Regions from separate parts of the Streptomyces sp. NPDC002573 genome, predicted to be linked through region 3. Evidence: riboswitches for the same ligand, from Rfam matches in the RefSeq annotation. Region 3 holds a riboswitch; each other region holds the start of a gene.

Region 1 (5,585 bases), on a different contig from region 3:
CGCGGTCTTGAGGCGTTCGGCGGGGGAGAGGGTGTTGAGTGTGGCTTCCGGATCCTCGTGTCCCTCAGCGTGCCGTACCGGGATCGCGCCGAGAAAGGCGGGCAGGCGCTCGTCGAACGCGGCGTGGGCGACATCGTCGCGGGTGAGGAGTTCGCGCCGCACATAGGAGGCGATGCGCCGCCACTCCTCGCGCTCCTCGGCACTGAGAGAGCCGTTGCCGGCGGCGCGTTCGGCCCGGTCGACGGCTCTGCGGATCTTGGCGCGGGCCCAGGCCAGGGCGTCCGGGTCGTGATCGTAGCGGTCGAGGCTGTTCATGCGAACTCCTATGGGTCGTCGATGAGTTCCGTGGTGCCCGCGACGGCCGGCCCGGTAACACCGCACGCTCGTATGGCGGTTCATGGTCGACTCGGTCCTTGCGAGTCACACGATCGAGTGAAATTTCCACCACGGGTGGCACGCGCACAGGCCACCGCCAGGCTTCCAGGTGTCCGCTTCAGGAACTGCCGCCCGAGAAGGCGAGCAGTCCCGTGATCGAGCACCACGTCCGTGGCCGCGTACGACGCACACCTGCCGAAGGGCCTGTTCTGATGCTCCACACCCGCACCACTCCCGCCGAACGCCGCCGCGCCCTGCGTGAGCGCCTGGCCACCGGCCGACTGCTGCCCATGCCCGGCGCCCTCAACCCGCTCTCCGCCCGCCTCATCCAGGACACCGGCTTCGAGGCCGCCTACCTCTCCGGCGCGGCCCTCGCCGCCGACCTCGGCCTGCCCGACATCGGCCTGACCACCTCCACCGAGATCGCCGCCCGCGCCCAGCAGACGACCCGGGTCACCGACCTGCCCGTCCTGATCGATGCGGACACCGGCTTCGGCGAGCCGATGAACGCCGCGCGCACCGTGCAGTTGATGGAGGACGCGGGCCTGGCCGGGCTTCATCTGGAGGACCAGGTCAATCCCAAGCGCTGCGGCCACCTCGACGGCAAGTCCGTCGTGCCGCGCGAGGAGATGACCCGCCGGATCCGGGCCGCGGTCGACGCCCGCCGCGACCCCGACTTCCTCCTGATGGCCCGTACCGACGCCCGCGCGGTGGAGGGCCTGGCGGCGGCGATCGACCGGGCGAAGGCGTACGTCGACGCGGGCGCCGACGCGATCTTCCCCGAAGCCCTCCCGGACGAGGCCGAGTTCGAGGCGTTCCGCCAGGCGGTCCCCGTCCCCCTCCTGGCCAACATGACGGAGTTCGGCAAGGGCCCCCTGCTGAACACCCGCACCCTGGAGAACCTGGGCTACGACATCGCCCTCTACCCGGTCACCCTGCTGCGCCTGGCCATGGGCGCCGTCGAGGAGGGTCTGCGCACCCTGGCGGTCGAGGGCACCCAGCAGCCCCTGCTGCCCCGTATGCAGACCCGCTCCCGCCTCTACGAACTCCTCGGCTACGCCGACTACTCGGCCTTCGACTCGGCCGTCTACGACTTCACCCTCCCACCCGGCACCTGACGCACCGCAGACATCCGCGCCCGTCCACCACCGCGCCTGGTGCAGGGCGCCCGACCGGCCCCACCGGCGGCGGTGATGACGCGCCGTGACCCGGGATGCGACGATGCCCGACGAACAAGGCGACGGCGGAACGAGGAAGCCGGTGAAAGTCCGGCGCGGTCCCGCCACTGTGATCGGCGAGCGGATCCCGAACAGACCACTGCCCGGCAACGGGCGGGAAGAACGGGACCAGCAGCGACCCGAGAGCCAGGAGACTCACGTCGTCGCCTCCTCGACCCAGACCGGGGCGGATCTCCCCGGAGGAGGAGCGTGACGTGCCATGCCCGAGACACGAACCGATGAACCGGTGGGAACCGGCTCCGCCGGCCTGGCACCGTGCCGGATCGTGGTGTGCAGGGACTGCTGCTGCGGAAGCCCGAAGGTGACCGGGGTCGACCACACGGAACAGACCGCCCGCCTCGCCGAGCACGCGCCCCTACGGGTCTCCACCTGCCTGGACGTGTGCGACCAGGCCAATGTGATCGTCGTCCAGCCCTCCGCCGCGGGACGCGCCGCCGGCGCCCGTCCCGTCTGGCTCGGCCTCGTCAACGACCCGGCCGCCACCGAGGACATCGCCGCATGGGTACGGGCCGGCGGCCCCGGCATCGCTCCCCGCCCCGACATCCTCGACCTCTACGCCTTCACCCCCCGCCGAAGCCCCCGGCCACGCGACGCAACCCGAACCACCTGAAGACCGTTACCGAGAAGAAGGCCACGCCCCGGAGACCCGTCGTCGACAGGAGGATCAGGCGCTCCCAGTTCAGACCGGATCTGATGCCTGCGGGTTCGCCTGGCACCCCCGCCTCGAGGCCGACCCCCCGCGCCCGCCTGGCTGCGCGCGTGCGTGCGGGAGCTGATGGAGCCGTGCCCGGCCGGCACCGACGTCACTCCGTGCGCGTCCGGCCGTTCTTGAGCACCCCGTAATAGTCGCTGTAGGGGAGTTCCAGCTTGAACACCAGGCCGTACCGTTTCCGGATGGCGGCGACCGTGGCGGTCTTCGGGTCACGGACCACGCGGGACACCGGCGGATCGTCGACGAGACCGGCGTAGGGCTCCTCGACCAGCCGGCGCGGGGCGCCGCCGCGTGTCGTGTCCCAGGTCAGCGTCTGTCCGGAGACGGCCAGCCGGGTCGGTTCCGTGGCCTGCGAGCCCTGGGGGTTCGGGCCGTGCCCCCGGTAGTAGGCGACGAGCCGCCTTCCGTGGTCGTCGTGCGTGAACGGGATGGGACTTCCGGATCCGGCCGGCCCGGAACGGGTGTGGTCGCCCGCGGTCAGGATCCCGTCGAGGGTGTCGCCCACGTGCCTGGGGGCGGCGCCGTAGTAGGCGGTGGTGTTCATCGAGCAGACGACCTTGTAGTCGTCGATCTTCTGCTGGAAGAACCAGCCCGGTCCCGATCCCGGCACGCACACGTCGTGCACCACGACCAGGCCGAGCGACAGGGGCGTGCGGTCGGCGTACGCCCGCGCCACGCCCCGAAGCCTTTGCTCCGCACGCTCCCGGGCCCGCACCGCCTGGCTGCTCTCCCCGAGCTTGCGCAGCTGCTTGTCGCTGACAGCACGGTCCGGGGTCGTGGAACAGGCCGAGACGGCGAACAGGACGATCACCGCCAACGAGCCCCACACGCTCTTCGAGCCGGCGGCACGCCGCGCGAAGGCCCTCATGCTTGTCCGCCTCTCATCGGCAGCTGACTCTCCATCGTCGTACGCCCGGCCCGACCGTCACTGTCCACCAGGACGGCCGAGTCGGGCATGAGTACCCGTACTCAGACGGCGGGCGGCCGTCTCAGTTGACGCCCGGTGCAGCCTGCGGGCCGGAGGTGCCCCGACAAGGAGTCGCCGGTCAGGCAGTGCACGGCAGGCGGAGCGGTCCACCGCTCGCTGCTCCAGTCCTGCGTGTGGAGCGTCTCGGGCTCGGCGGCGGCCGGGCCGAAGATCACTCCCGCGCGGCCGAAGGGTGCGGCCTCCGCCATGATTCCGTCGCGGATCCGGACGAGGGCGCCAGCCGGGACGGTGATGGTGGACGCCCAGCCGCTGTGGTAGGGCACGCCGGGATGCGGCGCCGCGGGCAGTGGACGACATCGTCGGACGGCATGCGGTACAGGCGCCGCCGTGGCCGCCGAACGAGCCTGCGCCTGCCCGCTCGCCGATCTCCCAGCCCCGCACGCCCGGGCCCCTCTCGTCGACCATACCGGCCGCCACGTGGGCCGTCGTGATGGGAATCCCTTGGCCGGGGAGCGGTCGGCGGCCATGCCGGCGTCGGCCCCGCAGATCCCCGGCGCCACGACATTCCAGGCACGCCTCGTCCGGTCCGGGCCGGCGGCCACGGGCGCCACGAGCATGGGCCCGCCCTGCTCGGCCACCTGCGCGGCACGGTCAACTCGGCGACTCTCCTGGAACGCGCACATCACCCTGACGAGAATGGTTGAGCTGCGACAGGGAATTCACCGGCATTTCAAAGCGGGCGACGGGAATACGTCGGCTGTCTCGCGGTTCATAGCGGCACAGGGCCCCAACCGGAGAGCGGTCCACCGGCGGGCAGTAGAGGAGACTTGCACATATCCACATAGCCTTGAGTTATGGCTGAGCCTGGATCCATCGATCGGTGACCGGCTGACGGTGCCCCCATGGAGAGGACGTGCCTTGTGACCTGTGAGGATGGGAGTTCTCTAGGCTTCCAACCCGCAGCAAGACAAGGCACGTCCTAGGTGAAATCCTCCCACAGCCCCGCGGCGACCTTCGCCGCGTTCGACGACGCGAACCTGCTGGCGCACGGCGGCCTGGCCCCGGCGGTGCGCCTGGCCCCGGCGGTGCGGCCTGCCCGGCCTGGTCCGCGAGAAGGTCCGCCTGGCCGGGGCCGCGAACGGGGCCGGGGCCGCCGCGGACGCGAAGGTGATGTCGCTGGTCGCGGCGATGCTCGCCGGGGCCGACAGCATCGCGAGGCTTCCGAGTGGGTGGTGTCTCGCCTGGTGTCGGCTTCTCCGCAGCGGTGTGGGCGTCCACCCGCTGCTGGCGGGTGGCCTGTTCCGCGGCAGTGACGTGGTCGATCGGGGCCTGGGCGAGTGGTTCCCGGGAGCGGTGCAGGAACGCCTGTCTGAGCAGCCGACCCGCCGCACGAAGGCGCTCCCCGGTGCGAAATACTCTCCCGATGAGTTCACGCACTTCCCCGATCAGCCAGCCGATCACGATACGGAGGGCAGTCGCGCATGATGCCAAACGGCTCACGCGGCTCGTGCGTGGCTCAGGCGCCTACGAGGGTAAGTACGCATCCGCAGTGGCGGGCTACCGGGTCGGTCCTGATTACATCGAAGCCCACCGCGCCTTCGTAGCCGTCGGCGCCGACGAGCATGGAGGCCGGGTCCTCGGGTTCTACTCGCTCGTCCTCGCTCCGCCGGAGCTCGACCTGCTGTTCGTCGCCGACGAAGCGCAAGGACGTGGCATTGGACGGCTGCTCGTCGCGCACATGCAGTCCGAGGCTCGTGCCGCCGGGCTCGACCGTGTCAAGGTCGTGTCGCATGTTCCCGCCGAGGACTTCTACCACCGCGTCGGTGCAGTGCGGACCGGGACTGCGCTCGCGAACCCGCCCGCCGTGCCGTGGGACCGTCCCGAATTCGAGTTTCGCATTCCTTCGGAATAACGCGGTGCGCCGGTTCGCAGGGCTACCGGCTTCGCCAGCATGGCGCGCTGCGTGTGTGCCGTCGTCTCTGCCCTGGCGGGGGATCGTCTGCGCCGGCGGCCTCTCCCCCGCAGCAGGAGCGAGGCGAGGGTGCTGCTGGGCGCCTTTCGAAGGCGTCTTACGGACAGCCGCGTACGTCGTCGCCCCCTGGCGTCAGGGTTGCACTTTGTGAGACCGCTCTTCCTGAAACGTGGCACTCCGAATGGATCAATATCTGTGCTTGCGAAGTGAGGCTTTGGCGGACCGCGTAGTGAGAGTTTGTGTCGCACTGAGTGGAGCGGAATTGTGTAATGTGTACGGGTCGTTGCAGTGTGCTACTGTCGATCTCGGTTGCAGTCGTGGTTCCCGAAACTTCGAGTGCCCCACCCGGTTCTGTCGGTT
Region 2 (5,585 bases), on a different contig from region 3:
CCGGCCGTGCCCGGGGGCTCGGGGTGGTCACCGGCGTCGTCCTGCTCGTGCCGGGCGTGGCGGTCGCGGCGGGCGCCTGAGACGAGCGCCCGGCGAACGCGAGGTCATCCCCCGGTACGCACGTCCTCCCGGGACAGCGGCTCGACGGCGTCCTCGGGCGGGATCCAGGCGCAGGCCAGGGATCCGCCGATCAGGCCGCAGGACAGGCCGATGAACAGGCCCCCGAAGTTCGCGAGGGGGAACGAGGCGAGGGAGAGCAGCAGGGCGGCGATCCCGGCGAACACGCGCACATGCTGCTGGAACCACAGGGAGACGCCCAGGACCACGAGCAGCACCCCGATGATCAGGGACGCCGCCCCCGACGTGGTCGACAGGGCCAGCGCGATGCCCTGCAGATTCAGATGCGTATAGGGGAAGTACATGATGGGCAGCCCCGCCACGAACGTGAACAGCCCTGCCCAGAAGGGCCGTTCCCCCCGCCACTCGCCGAATCCGTACCACGCTTCGGCAGCGGTCACGCGGCGTGTCAGGCGTTTGTGGATAGGTTCCAGGAACACGTCGCTCCCTGTGGTGAGGGCTCACGGAGGCATACGGCGGTTGAGCGCCACGGCGCGTGCGCCGACCGTGGGAAGGGGCGGGTCAGAAACACTGGTGACTGCCCTGCTCGATCTGCAGGTAGAAGCCCGGGACGCTCAGCGTGCCGGCGGTGGACGCGACCGAGATCACCCGCACGTTCGTCAGGACGGCCGCGTTCACCTGCGAAGCGAAAACGTTGGGATCGAAGAACCGCGAGTTCCTGTCGCCCGGATTGATCGGCCCCTTCCGGATGGCACCCGCCGCCACACCGAGGTCGATGTCGCGTGAATTCACCTGATCGGCTCTCACGGAGGTCGTGTCGATGAACAGGTTCGACGCCTCCACGGTCTGCTGGTCGGAACTGGTGAGCATCAGGGTGTAGGGGCCCAGCACCGGGATCGGAATCACCGCGGACACACACAGTCTCTTGACGTCCGCATGGTTGAACCCCAGGACCACCACCGGCACCAGCGTGCCGCTCCGAGTCACGTCGACAACGGGGTAGATGCTCACGCCACGGCCGGCCAGCCGGTCCGCGGCGAGCTGGAACTTCTGGTCCGAGATGAAGAACGACGCGGCCAGCGCTCCTTGTGCCATGCCGATACCGAGGGCCGCCGCGGCGGCGACGGCCGGGAGGAGGACGGTGGCGAAACGCTTCCAGCACGTTCTGCCGGAGCGGTACAGCATGGCGCCTCCTCCGTCGCGCGAGCGGCCCCACCCGTGCCGGACAGGGGCAGGCGAAGTACTGGTGGCTGATATCGGAGTCTAGACTTCCGGGCCCGACAGCCGACGGCACGTCAGCTCGGCCGGTCGGGTGATATGCCTGCCGCAGGCTCCATCCGGATGCCGGTCCCGGCGCCGGCCGGCCGTGTCGCACCACCCTGCACAAAGGGCCCCGTCCCCGGCAGCGGGAGCCGGCGACGCACACAGGGGAAGGGCGGGAAGCGCGCGTACGCGGTTCCCGCCCTCGCCCCGTCCCACGTACGACGACCGCGCGTCAACTGCGTGTGCCACCTCACCATCCGAATGCCGGACGTGCACCACCGCGACCCCGAACGGCCCCTTGGGCTGACCCGTGCAGCTGGTTCGCCCCGTCCGCCAGGCGGGAGCGTCGCAAGAGGGAACCCGGTGGGAATCCGGGACTGCCCCGCAGCGGTGAGCGGGAACGACCGCCGTCATACGCACTGGGTCCGACGCACGGGCCTGGGAAGCGACGGCCAGTAGGTGTCCTCCCCGGGGAGGACGTGCCCGCGTGTCCGAACACCCAACTGCCCGTGTGCGAACGACTCGTGCGCGGACATCCCGGTGACCTCGAGGGCGGGTCGGCGTACATACCAGGCGGACGACGGCGCTGCGCTCGAGGTCGTACCGCAGCTCGCCAAGCCCGCGCCCGGCGTGCCCGCCGACTTCGACCCGCTCACCCTGCTGGACCGTCTGCTGCCCGTGTACGCCGAGGTCCTCGCCGACCTGCGTGCCGTCGGCGCCGAGTGGGTGCAACTCGACGAGCCCGCCCTGGTCCAGGACCGCTCCCCGGCCGAACTCCGCCCTCGCCCGCGCCTACCGCGACATCGGCGCCCTCACCGACCGGCCCAAGCTGCTCGTCGCCTCCTGCTTCGACCGCCTGGGCGACGCCCTGCCCGTCCTCGCCAAGGCCCCGGTCGACGGACTCGCGCTGGACTTCACCGAGGCCGCCGCCGCCAACCTGGACGACCTGGCCGCGGCCGGCGGCCTGTCCGGCAAGCGTCTGGTCGCCGGAGTCGTCAACGGCCACAACATCTGGGCCGCCGACCTGTCGAAGTCCCCCGTCACACTCGGCACCCTGCTCGGCCCGGCCGACCGGGTCGACGTCTCGGCCTCCTGCTCCGTGCTGCACGTCCCCCTCGACACCGCGGCCGAACGGGACACCGCAGATCCTGCGCTGGCTCGCCTTCGCCCGCCGGAAGACCGCCGAGATCGTCACCCTCGCCAAGGGCCTGTCCCACGGCACCGGCGCCATCGCCGCCGAACTGGCCGCGAACCGGGCCGATCTGACGTCCCGCGCCCGCTCCCCCCTCACCCACGACCGGCCGTCCGCGCCCGCGCCACCGCCGTCACCGAGGCCGACGCGCGCCGCTCCCAGCCCTACACCGAACGGGCCACGGCCCAACGCGCCCGGCTCAAACTGCCGCTGCTGCCGACCACCACCGTCGGCTCCTTCCCGCAGACCGGCGAACTGCGCACCGCCCGGCCGACCTGCGCGCGGGCCGGATCGACACGAGCGGGTACGAGGAGCGCATCAAGGCCGAGATCCGGGAGGTCATCGCCGTCCAGGAGAAGACCGGACTGGATGTCCTCGTGCACGGCGAGCCCGAACGCAACGACATGGTCCAGTACTTCGCCGAACAGCTCTCCGGCTACCTCGCCAGCCAGCACGGCGGGTCCAGTCCTACGGCGGCCACGACGTCCGCCCGCCGATCCTGGCCGGCGACATCTCCCGCCCGGAGCCGATGACGGTGTGCCGGACGACGTACGCCCGGTCCCTCACCGACCGGCCCGTCAAGGGCATGCTCACCGGCCCGGTCACCATGCTCGCCTGATCCTTCGTCCGCGACGACCAGCCCCTCGCCGACACCGCCCGGCAGGTCGCCCTCGCCCTGCGCGACGAGGTCCACGACCTGGAGACGGCCGGGACGTCGGTCATCCAGGTCGACGAGCCCGCCCTGCGCGAGACGCTGCCGCTGCGCACCGCCGACCGCCCCGCCCGTCTGGTCTGGGCCACGGAGGCGTTCCGGCTCACCACCGCCGGGGTCCGCCCGGACACCCAGATCCACACCCATATGTGCTACGCCGAGTTCGGCGACATCGTCCAGCCCATCGACGACCTCGACGCCGACGTCATCAGCCTGGAAGCCGCCCGCTCCCATGTGCAGGTGGCCCGCGAACTCGCCGCCCACGGCTATCCACGCGAGGCCGGACCGGGGGTCTACGACATCCACTCACCTCGCGTCCCGAGCGAGGAGGCGGCGGATCTGCTGCGCACGGGGCTGAAGGCCATCCCCGCCGAACGTCTGTGGGTCAACCCCGACTGCGGCTTGAAGACCCGCGGCTGGGACGAGACCCGCGCCTCGCTGGACAACACGCGGCCCGGTCGCGGGCCGAGGGGTTGCGTGAGCAGATCGGCGGGCTCTCGGAGTCGTTGTCGCAGGTCGAGATCGAGTTGTCCAGGCTGCAGATCACGCGGGAGACGATGAACGAGGTGCTGTCCGCCCCGGCCGACTCGTCTGCGGAGGTCCCGGAGGTGTCCGAGACCCTGGGGCCGGTGCCGGTGGCTGGGTTGATGCAGGCCGCGGCGCTGCTGGTGGCCGCGGAGGCGGGCGGGGACCAGGCGGTGACTTCGCCGGCCTACCGGCAGATCGCTGCGGTGTTCGCCGAGCAGAGCGGTGCGAAGAGGTGCAAGGCCGTGTTGGCCGCGATCGGGGTGCCGGAGGCGACGGACTCGCAAGGGGAGTCGATGCGGAGCAAACTCAAGCGCCTGGTCGCCCGCGGTGTCCTGGTCGAGGCGGAGCCGGGGCTGTTCGAGCTTTCCGCCGCGGGTGTCCGGTGAGCGCGGCTGGGACCGCCGGTGGCGCGCTCGCCGCGGCCGAGGACGTGTTCGCCGCTTCTGCCGGCTTGTTCGAGCATGTGAAAGCAGACCTCGCGGGTCCCGGCACCGCGGCGATGACGCACTCGCAGTTGGAGGACATGCTCGGCTTGGCGATGCGCGAGGTGACCCGGTCGTTGTTCCAGGACCATCTGCGGCTGCGGGCGCTGACCGAGGTGCGGGTCGCGGATGTCGTGGACGCGCACGGCGTGGAGCGCACCCGGATCGAGCGGGGCCGGACCCGGATCCTGGGCACGGTGTTCGGGAAGGTCACCGCGACCAGGATCGCCTACCGCGGGACCGGCGTCGCCGATCTGCACCCCGCGGACGCGGTGTTGAACATGCCGGGCGGCATGTATTCGTACGGGGTGGCGAAACTGGCCGCGATCGAGGCCGCCCGCGGCTCGTTCGCCGAGGCCGCTCAGCGGGTCAACGCCCTGACCGGGGCCGGGGTCGGGTACCGGCAGGTCCTGGAACTGGCCATCGGCGCGGCCGCGGACATCCACGCGTTCTACGACGCGCTCGTCCCAGCGCCGTGCACGACCGAGACGCTGCAGGTGCTGTCGGTGGACGGCAAGGGCGTGGTGATAAGGCCGGAGGTGGTGAAAGACCGTCTGGACATCACCGGAGCCCGCTGGGGCCTGGCCGGGGCCGAGGCCGTGCTGAAGCTTCGCGCGCTGCGATCCAACGGCGACTTCGACGCCTACTGGGCCTGGCACGAGAAGCAGGAGTTCATCCGCAACCACCAGGCACGATACCGACTCACGGCGTGATCAAAACAGAACCCTCACAGGAACTGCACCCAAAGAGCTTCCGCCAGTTGTAGCACTGGGCGAGGATCTTGAGTGCCGAGGAGCGTGAGAACCATATCCGTGGGCCAACGCGGCTCCCGGCTAGCCTCCCCGCGGCGATGCCCTTACGCTGACCCATCCCGAAGGCTCACTGCAACAGCACGGGCACTTGACCAGCGACGAGCTGCTGCCCGAGGCGACCATGTCGGCCGCCAACTTCGCCGAGGTGACTACCGTCTGCCTCCGGCGCGGATACCTCAACCCGGCCGAGCAGCTCCACCAGGACCTCGCGGCCTTCGGGCTGAGCACCCCCCGGTGGCGCGGTCGCGTGCATGTGCCGGAACCAGTGGGGACTCCATCCCGACGGCAGCAGCTTATGCCGGGCTCCTTGTCCTGGCTCGGTGTCGTGGCTACATCCACCCCGCGTCGTGCGATCGGGCCTCGGCGATCTGCTCCTCAGTGAGGGTCGACGGGTCCGGCCTGCTGACCACCGTCCAGTGCTTTTCGACTGGACAACGGGCATAGCGCGTGGACGGGGTGAGACGTAAAGATTTGATGCCGAGGAACGGTATCCATGTAGCCGTGTAGAGGTGTCCTGC
Region 3 (5,585 bases):
GGTCTCGCTCAGCTCCCCGACCGGGCCCCGCGCGTCCCGGCCGCCGCTCGGGCTGCTGCGGGCCAGGCTCGGCGAGGGCTTCTACATGAACTACTTCCAGCAGCCCGGGGTCGCCGACCCGGTACTGGAGCGGGACCTGCCGACGACCTTCCGCCGGATCATGTACGGGCTGTCCGGTGAGGCCCCCGCCCTGATCCCGGTGGTGCGGGAGGGCACCGAGCCCATGGACATGTTCCCCGAGCCGGACCGCCTCCCCGGCTGGCTGAGCGAGGGCGACATCGCCGCCTACGCCGCCGAGTTCGCCGAGAGCGGCTTCACCGGCCCGCTCAACTGGTACCGCAACCTGGACCGCAACTGGGAGCTGACCGCCGCGTTCGACGGCGCCCGGATCACCCCTCCGGCGCTGTTCATCGGCGGCGACAAGGACCTCAACGTCGCCGTCGCCGGGCCGGACATGGAGGCGCGGATGCGCGCCGTGGTGCCGGACCTGCGGGACATGGTGCTGCTGCGCGACACCGGCCACTGGGTCGCCGAAGAACGCCCCGCCGAGGTCAACGCCCACCTCATCGACTTCCTCAAGTCCCTCTGACCAGGACAGGAGAACCACCATGCACCTCCGAGACGCACAGGTTCTGCTCACCGGAGCGACCGGTGGAATCGGCCACGCCATCGCCGAGGCGCTCGCGGCACGCGGGGCGCAGCTGGTGCTGACGGGCCGCCGCGCCGACGTACTGGAGGACCTGGCCGGACGGCTCGGCGGTCGCGCTCTGGCCGCCGACCTCTCCGACCCGGGCGGCGCGCGGGACCTGCTGGGCCGCGCCGGCCGGGTGGACATCGTGGTCGCCAACGCCGCGCTCCCCGCGAGCGGAGCCGTGCCCGAGCTGTCCGTCGAGGACATCGACCGGATGCTGGACGTCAATCTGCGGGCGCCGGTGGTCATGGCGAGGCTCGCCGCCGAGGCGATGATCAGCCGCCGCAGCGGGCACCTGGTCTTCATCTCCTCGCTGATGGGCAAGACCGCCTCCGGCGGGGCCGCGCTGTACAGCGCGAGCAAGTTCGGCATGCGCGGCTTCGCCCTGGCACTGCGCGAGGACCTCCAGCCGTACGGGGTCGGGGTGACGACGGTCTTCCCCGGGTTCATCCGCGACGCGGGCATGTTCGCCAGGACGGGCGTCCGCCTCCCGCGCGGGGTCGGCACCCGGACCCCGCGGGACGTCGCGCGCGCCGTGGTCCGGGCGGTGGACCGCAACCCGGCCGAGATCGACGTCGCCCCGCTGGGGCTGCGGCTCGGCGCGATGGTCGGCGGGGTCGCCCCCACGCTCAGCGCGATCGTGCAGCGCCGCGCCGGGGGCGACCGGATCACCGCGGAGATGGCCGTGACCCAGCGGTCCGCGCGGTAGCCGCCGCCGCGTCCCCGGTTCCGGGGCCGGGACGGCACCCGGCCCCGGAAGGCCCCGCGGGGGCGGGGTGCTGGCCCGGCCGGGGCCCTCTCACAGGGGCCTCTCAAGGACGCTTCTACCGGCGGGTACAGTAGCCGGGTCGTTCTCACACCCTTACGGGGGAAAGCCGGTGCAAATCCGGCGCTGACCCCGCAACCGTGAGCCGCCCCACGGCGGCGAGCCGGAGCACCGCGTACGGGACGTGACCGGCTCACGCGCACCGGCAGCCCGCCGGTGTACGGCACCGTCGAGGTCTACGGAGCCGAGCCGCCCGGGGGATGCCCCGTGCCGCCCTGCTCCCGGACACCAAGGGAGAGGCACCCGCCGATCATGATCGTTCGCCGCAGCGCCGCGGTACTCGCCGCCATCGCCGCCGTCGCCGGGGCCCCCGCCACGGCCTTCGCCGCCACCCCCGCCCCCTCCGCCTCGCCCTCGCTGCCGTCCGGCCTCTACGGCACCGGCGACCCCACGTACGACGGCGTCTGGCGGCAGTCGCTCGCCCTGCTCGCCCAGCACACGGCCGGTGTGCGGCCCGCCACCGCCGCGGTGGACTGGCTGACCGGCCAGCAGTGCGCGAGCGGCGCCTTCGCCCCCTACCGCGCGCAGCCCAGCGCGAAGTGCGACGCCAAGACGCCCGTCGACACGAACAACACCGCGGCGGCAGTCCAGGCCCTGGCCGCGGTCGGCGGCCACGGAGCCGAGAGCGGCAAGGCGGTGGCCTGGCTGAAGTCCGTGCAGAACAAGGACGGCGGCTGGGGCTACACCGCGGGTGGCGCGAGCGACGCCAACTCGACGTCCGTCGTGGTCGGTGCGCTCACGGCGGCGGGCGAGCAGCCGCAGGACGTCCGCATGGACGGCAAGTCCCCCTACGACGCGCTGCTGAAGCTCGCGCTGCCCTGCGACGGCGACGGTGCGGGCGCCTTCGCCTACCAGCCCGACAAGAAGGGCGCGCTCACCGCCAACGCGGATGCCACGGCGGCGGCCGTGACCGGCGCGCTCGGCAAGGGGTTCGCCGGGGAGAAGGCTCCGGCCGAGAGCGCGGCCCCGGTCTGCGGGAAGGCCACCGATGTGCGCCAGGCCGCGCAGAACGGCGCCGCCTACCTGCTCAAGGCCCTGGCCAGGGACCAGCACCTCACCTCGGCCCTGCCCGGCGCCAAGGACCAGCCCGACTACGGCAACACGGCGGACGCGGTGGTCGCCCTCGCCACCGTCGGCCAGGGCGAGCGGGCGTCCGGCGCCCTGCACTGGCTTCAGGCCAACTCCGGGCCGTGGGCGAAGCAGAGCGGCCCGGCCGCGTACGCCCAGCTGATCCTCGCCGCGCTCGCGACCGGCACCGACCCGCGCCACTTCGGCGGAACCGACCTGGTCAGCGCGCTCAACGCGACGGGCCCGGCACCGCAGGCGGCCGGCGCGACCCCGAAGACCGACCAGACCCAGAAGCCCGCCAAGAAGGACGACTCGGGCTCCGCCTTCGGCGTGTGGTGGATCGTCGGCGTCTTCCTCGTCGCCGGTATCGGCATCGGCTTCCTGCTCAGCGGCCGCGGCAAGCGGCAGCAGCCGTGACCCGCGTCCCCGCGGGCGCCCGGCTCCTGACCGCGCCGCTCCTCGTCCTCCTGGCGGCCTGCGTGCTGCTGGGCGGCGCGGGCCGGGCCCAGGCCGTCGGCTACCGCTACTGGTCCTTCTGGGAGCGTGGCGGCAACACCTGGACGTACGCCACCCAGGGCCCGTCGACCAGCCGTCCCGCCGACGGGGACGTCCAGGGCTTCCGGTTCGCGGTGAGCGAGGACTCCTCGGACGCGACCAAGCCGCGCGGCAGCGCGGACTTCGCGACGATCTGCGCGGGCACACCCGCCCGGGACGGTCAGAAGCGTGTCGCCCTGGTCCTCGACTTCGGCACGGCGGCGGACGCCCCCTCCGGGGAGCGGCCGCCGGCAGGGCGCACGGCGTGCGCCCGGGTGCCCGGGGACGCGACGACGGCGGACGCGCTCGCCGCCGTCGCGGGCCCGCTGCGCTACGACACCAACGCCCTGCTGTGCGCGATAGCGGGTTACCCGGCCAAGGGCTGCGGCGAGCAGGTGACGTCCGGGCAGGACCGTGCCCCGGCGAAGGCCACGGACCACAAGGGACAGGCGTCGGCGAGGAGCGCGGCACACCACGGCCCGTCGGTGGGCCTCCTCGCGGGTGCCGCCGCCGTGGCCGTGCTGGGCGCGGCGGCGGTGTGGCAGGCGCGCCGCCGCAGGGGCTGACAGTGGCGCCCCGTCCCGGCCGCGGCCGGCCGGCCGTGCACCCGGGCGCCTGGTGGCTGTGGGCCCTCGGGCTCGCCACCGCCGCCACCCGCACCACCAACCCGCTGCTGCTGGCCCTCCTGATCGCGGTGTCCGCCTACGTCGTGGCGGCCCGCCGCACCACGGCCCCCTGGTCCCGCTCCTACGCGGCCTTCGCCAGGCTCGGCTTCGCCGTCCTCGCCATCCGGCTGCTGTTCACCGTGGTCCTCGGCTCCCCCATCCCCGGCACCCACACCCTGTTCACCCTCCCCGAGGTCCCGCTCCCGCACTGGGCGCAGGGCATCCGCCTCGGCGGCCGGGTCACCGCCGAGGCTCTCGTCTTCGCCCTGTACGACGGTCTGCGGCTGGCCACCCTGCTGATCTGCGTGGGCGCGGCGAACGCCCTCGCGAACCCCGCCCGGCTGCTGAAGGCCCTCCCGGGCGCACTGTACGAGGCGGGCGTGGCGGTCGTCGTCGCGCTGACCTTCGCCCCGCATCTCGTCGCGGACGTACGGCGGCTGCGTGCCGCGCGCCGGCTGCGCGGCCGGCCCGACCGGGGGCTGCGCGGTCTGGCCCAGGTCGGACTTCCGGTCCTGGAGGGCGCGTTGGAACGCTCGGTGGCGCTCGCCGCCGCGATGGACGCGCGCGGCTTCGGCCGCACCGCGGCCGTCCCGCCCGCCGTCCGCCGTACCACCACCGCCCTCACCCTCGGCGGACTGCTCGGCGTCTGCGCCGGCACGTACGGACTGCTGACGGCGGAGGGGACCGCCTACGGTCTGCCCGTCCTCCTCGCCGGTCTCGTGGCCGCCCTCGCCGGGCTGCGGCTGGGCGGCCGCCGCTCCCCGCGCACCCGCTACCGCCCCGACACCTGGGACGCGCGGGCGTGGCTGGTGGCCGGCTCGGGGATCGCCGCGGCGGCGCTCCCGGCCCTGTGGTCCGCCTACGATCCCGCCGCCCTGCACCCCGGTGTCGTCCCCCTGGCCGCCCCGGCGCTGCCGCTGCTCCCCGCCGCGGCGGTGCTGCTCGGCCTGCTGCCCGCGTTCGTCACCCCCGCCCCCGAGGAGTCCGCGTGATCCGCTTCGAGAAGGTCTCCGTGACATACGACGGGGCGGCCGAACCTGCGGTGCGGGACATCGACTTCGAGGTTCCGGAGGGTGAACTGACGCTGCTGGTCGGCCCGTCCGGGGTCGGCAAGTCGACGGTGCTCGGCGCGGTCAGCGGACTGGTCCCGCACTTCACGGGCGGCACCCTGCGCGGCCGGGTCACGGTGGCCGGCCGCGACACCCGCACCCACAAGCCGCGCGAACTCGCCGACGTGGTCGGCACGGTGGGGCAGGACCCGCTGTCGCACTTCGTGACGGACACCGTCGAGGACGAACTCGCCTACGGGATGGAGTCGTTGGGGCTCGCCCCGGACGTGATGCGGCGACGGGTCGAGGAGACGCTCGACCTGCTCGGCCTGGCGGGCCTGCGGGACCGTCCGATCTCCACCCTCTCCGGCGGACAGCAGCAGCGCGTGGCGATCGGCTCGGTGCTCACCCCGCACCCCCGGGTCCTCGTCCTCGACGAGCCGACGTCCGCGCTGGACCCGGCGGCGGCCGAGGAGGTCCTCGCCGTGCTGCAACGGCTCGTCCACGACCTCGGCACCACGGTCCTGCTGGCCGAACACCGTCTGGAACGGGTCGTGCACTACGCCGACCGGGTCGTGCTCCTCCCTGCCCCCGGCGCCCGCCCGGTCCTCGGCACCCCGGCGGAGGTGATGGCGGTCTCCCCGGTGTACCCGCCGGTGGTGGACCTCGGCCGGCTGGCGGGCTGGTCCCCGCTGCCCCTGACCGTCCGCGACGCCCGCCGCCGCGCGGCCGGCCTGCGTGAACGGCTGGCG

What was found. Region 3 has a riboswitch for cobalamin ahead of ACFYX0_RS15065 (prenyltransferase/squalene oxidase repeat-containing protein). Riboswitches for the same ligand answer to the same signal wherever they lie in the genome.
Region 1: another riboswitch for cobalamin. It lies ahead of ACFYX0_RS08535 ((2Fe-2S) ferredoxin domain-containing protein); the one in region 3 lies ahead of ACFYX0_RS15065 (prenyltransferase/squalene oxidase repeat-containing protein).
Region 2: another riboswitch for cobalamin. It lies ahead of metE (5-methyltetrahydropteroyltriglutamate--homocysteine S-methyltransferase); the one in region 3 lies ahead of ACFYX0_RS15065 (prenyltransferase/squalene oxidase repeat-containing protein).

The regions. Positions count from the first base shown of each region.
Region 1 is NZ_JBIARC010000006.1:129,582-135,166, forward strand. Features, by position in the region: gene ACFYX0_RS08525 (hypothetical protein) at 1-315, opposite strand, end outside; gene prpB (methylisocitrate lyase) at 588-1,493, shown strand; cobalamin riboswitch at 1,580-1,771, shown strand; gene ACFYX0_RS08535 ((2Fe-2S) ferredoxin domain-containing protein) at 1,813-2,223, shown strand; gene ACFYX0_RS08540 (hypothetical protein) at 2,417-3,193, opposite strand; gene ACFYX0_RS08545 (hypothetical protein) at 3,295-3,576, opposite strand; gene ACFYX0_RS08550 (hypothetical protein) at 4,424-4,738, shown strand; gene ACFYX0_RS08555 (GNAT family N-acetyltransferase) at 4,677-5,165, shown strand.
Region 2 is NZ_JBIARC010000003.1:114,132-119,716, forward strand. Features, by position in the region: gene ACFYX0_RS04175 (DUF6114 domain-containing protein) at 105-518, opposite strand; gene ACFYX0_RS04180 (DUF6230 family protein) at 640-1,263, opposite strand; cobalamin riboswitch at 1,692-1,842, shown strand; partial or broken gene metE (5-methyltetrahydropteroyltriglutamate--homocysteine S-methyltransferase) at 1,951-3,692, shown strand; gene ACFYX0_RS04190 (hypothetical protein) at 3,719-4,159, shown strand; partial or broken gene ACFYX0_RS04195 (ISKra4 family transposase) at 4,795-4,968, shown strand.
Region 3 is NZ_JBIARC010000013.1:41,958-47,542, reverse strand. Features, by position in the region: gene ACFYX0_RS15075 (alpha/beta fold hydrolase) at 1-589, shown strand, start outside; gene ACFYX0_RS15070 (SDR family NAD(P)-dependent oxidoreductase) at 609-1,400, shown strand; cobalamin riboswitch at 1,523-1,651, shown strand; gene ACFYX0_RS15065 (prenyltransferase/squalene oxidase repeat-containing protein) at 1,770-3,002, shown strand; gene ACFYX0_RS15060 (SCO2322 family protein) at 2,999-3,685, shown strand; gene ACFYX0_RS15055 (energy-coupling factor transporter transmembrane component T) at 3,688-4,776, shown strand; gene ACFYX0_RS15050 (ABC transporter ATP-binding protein) at 4,773-5,585, shown strand, end outside.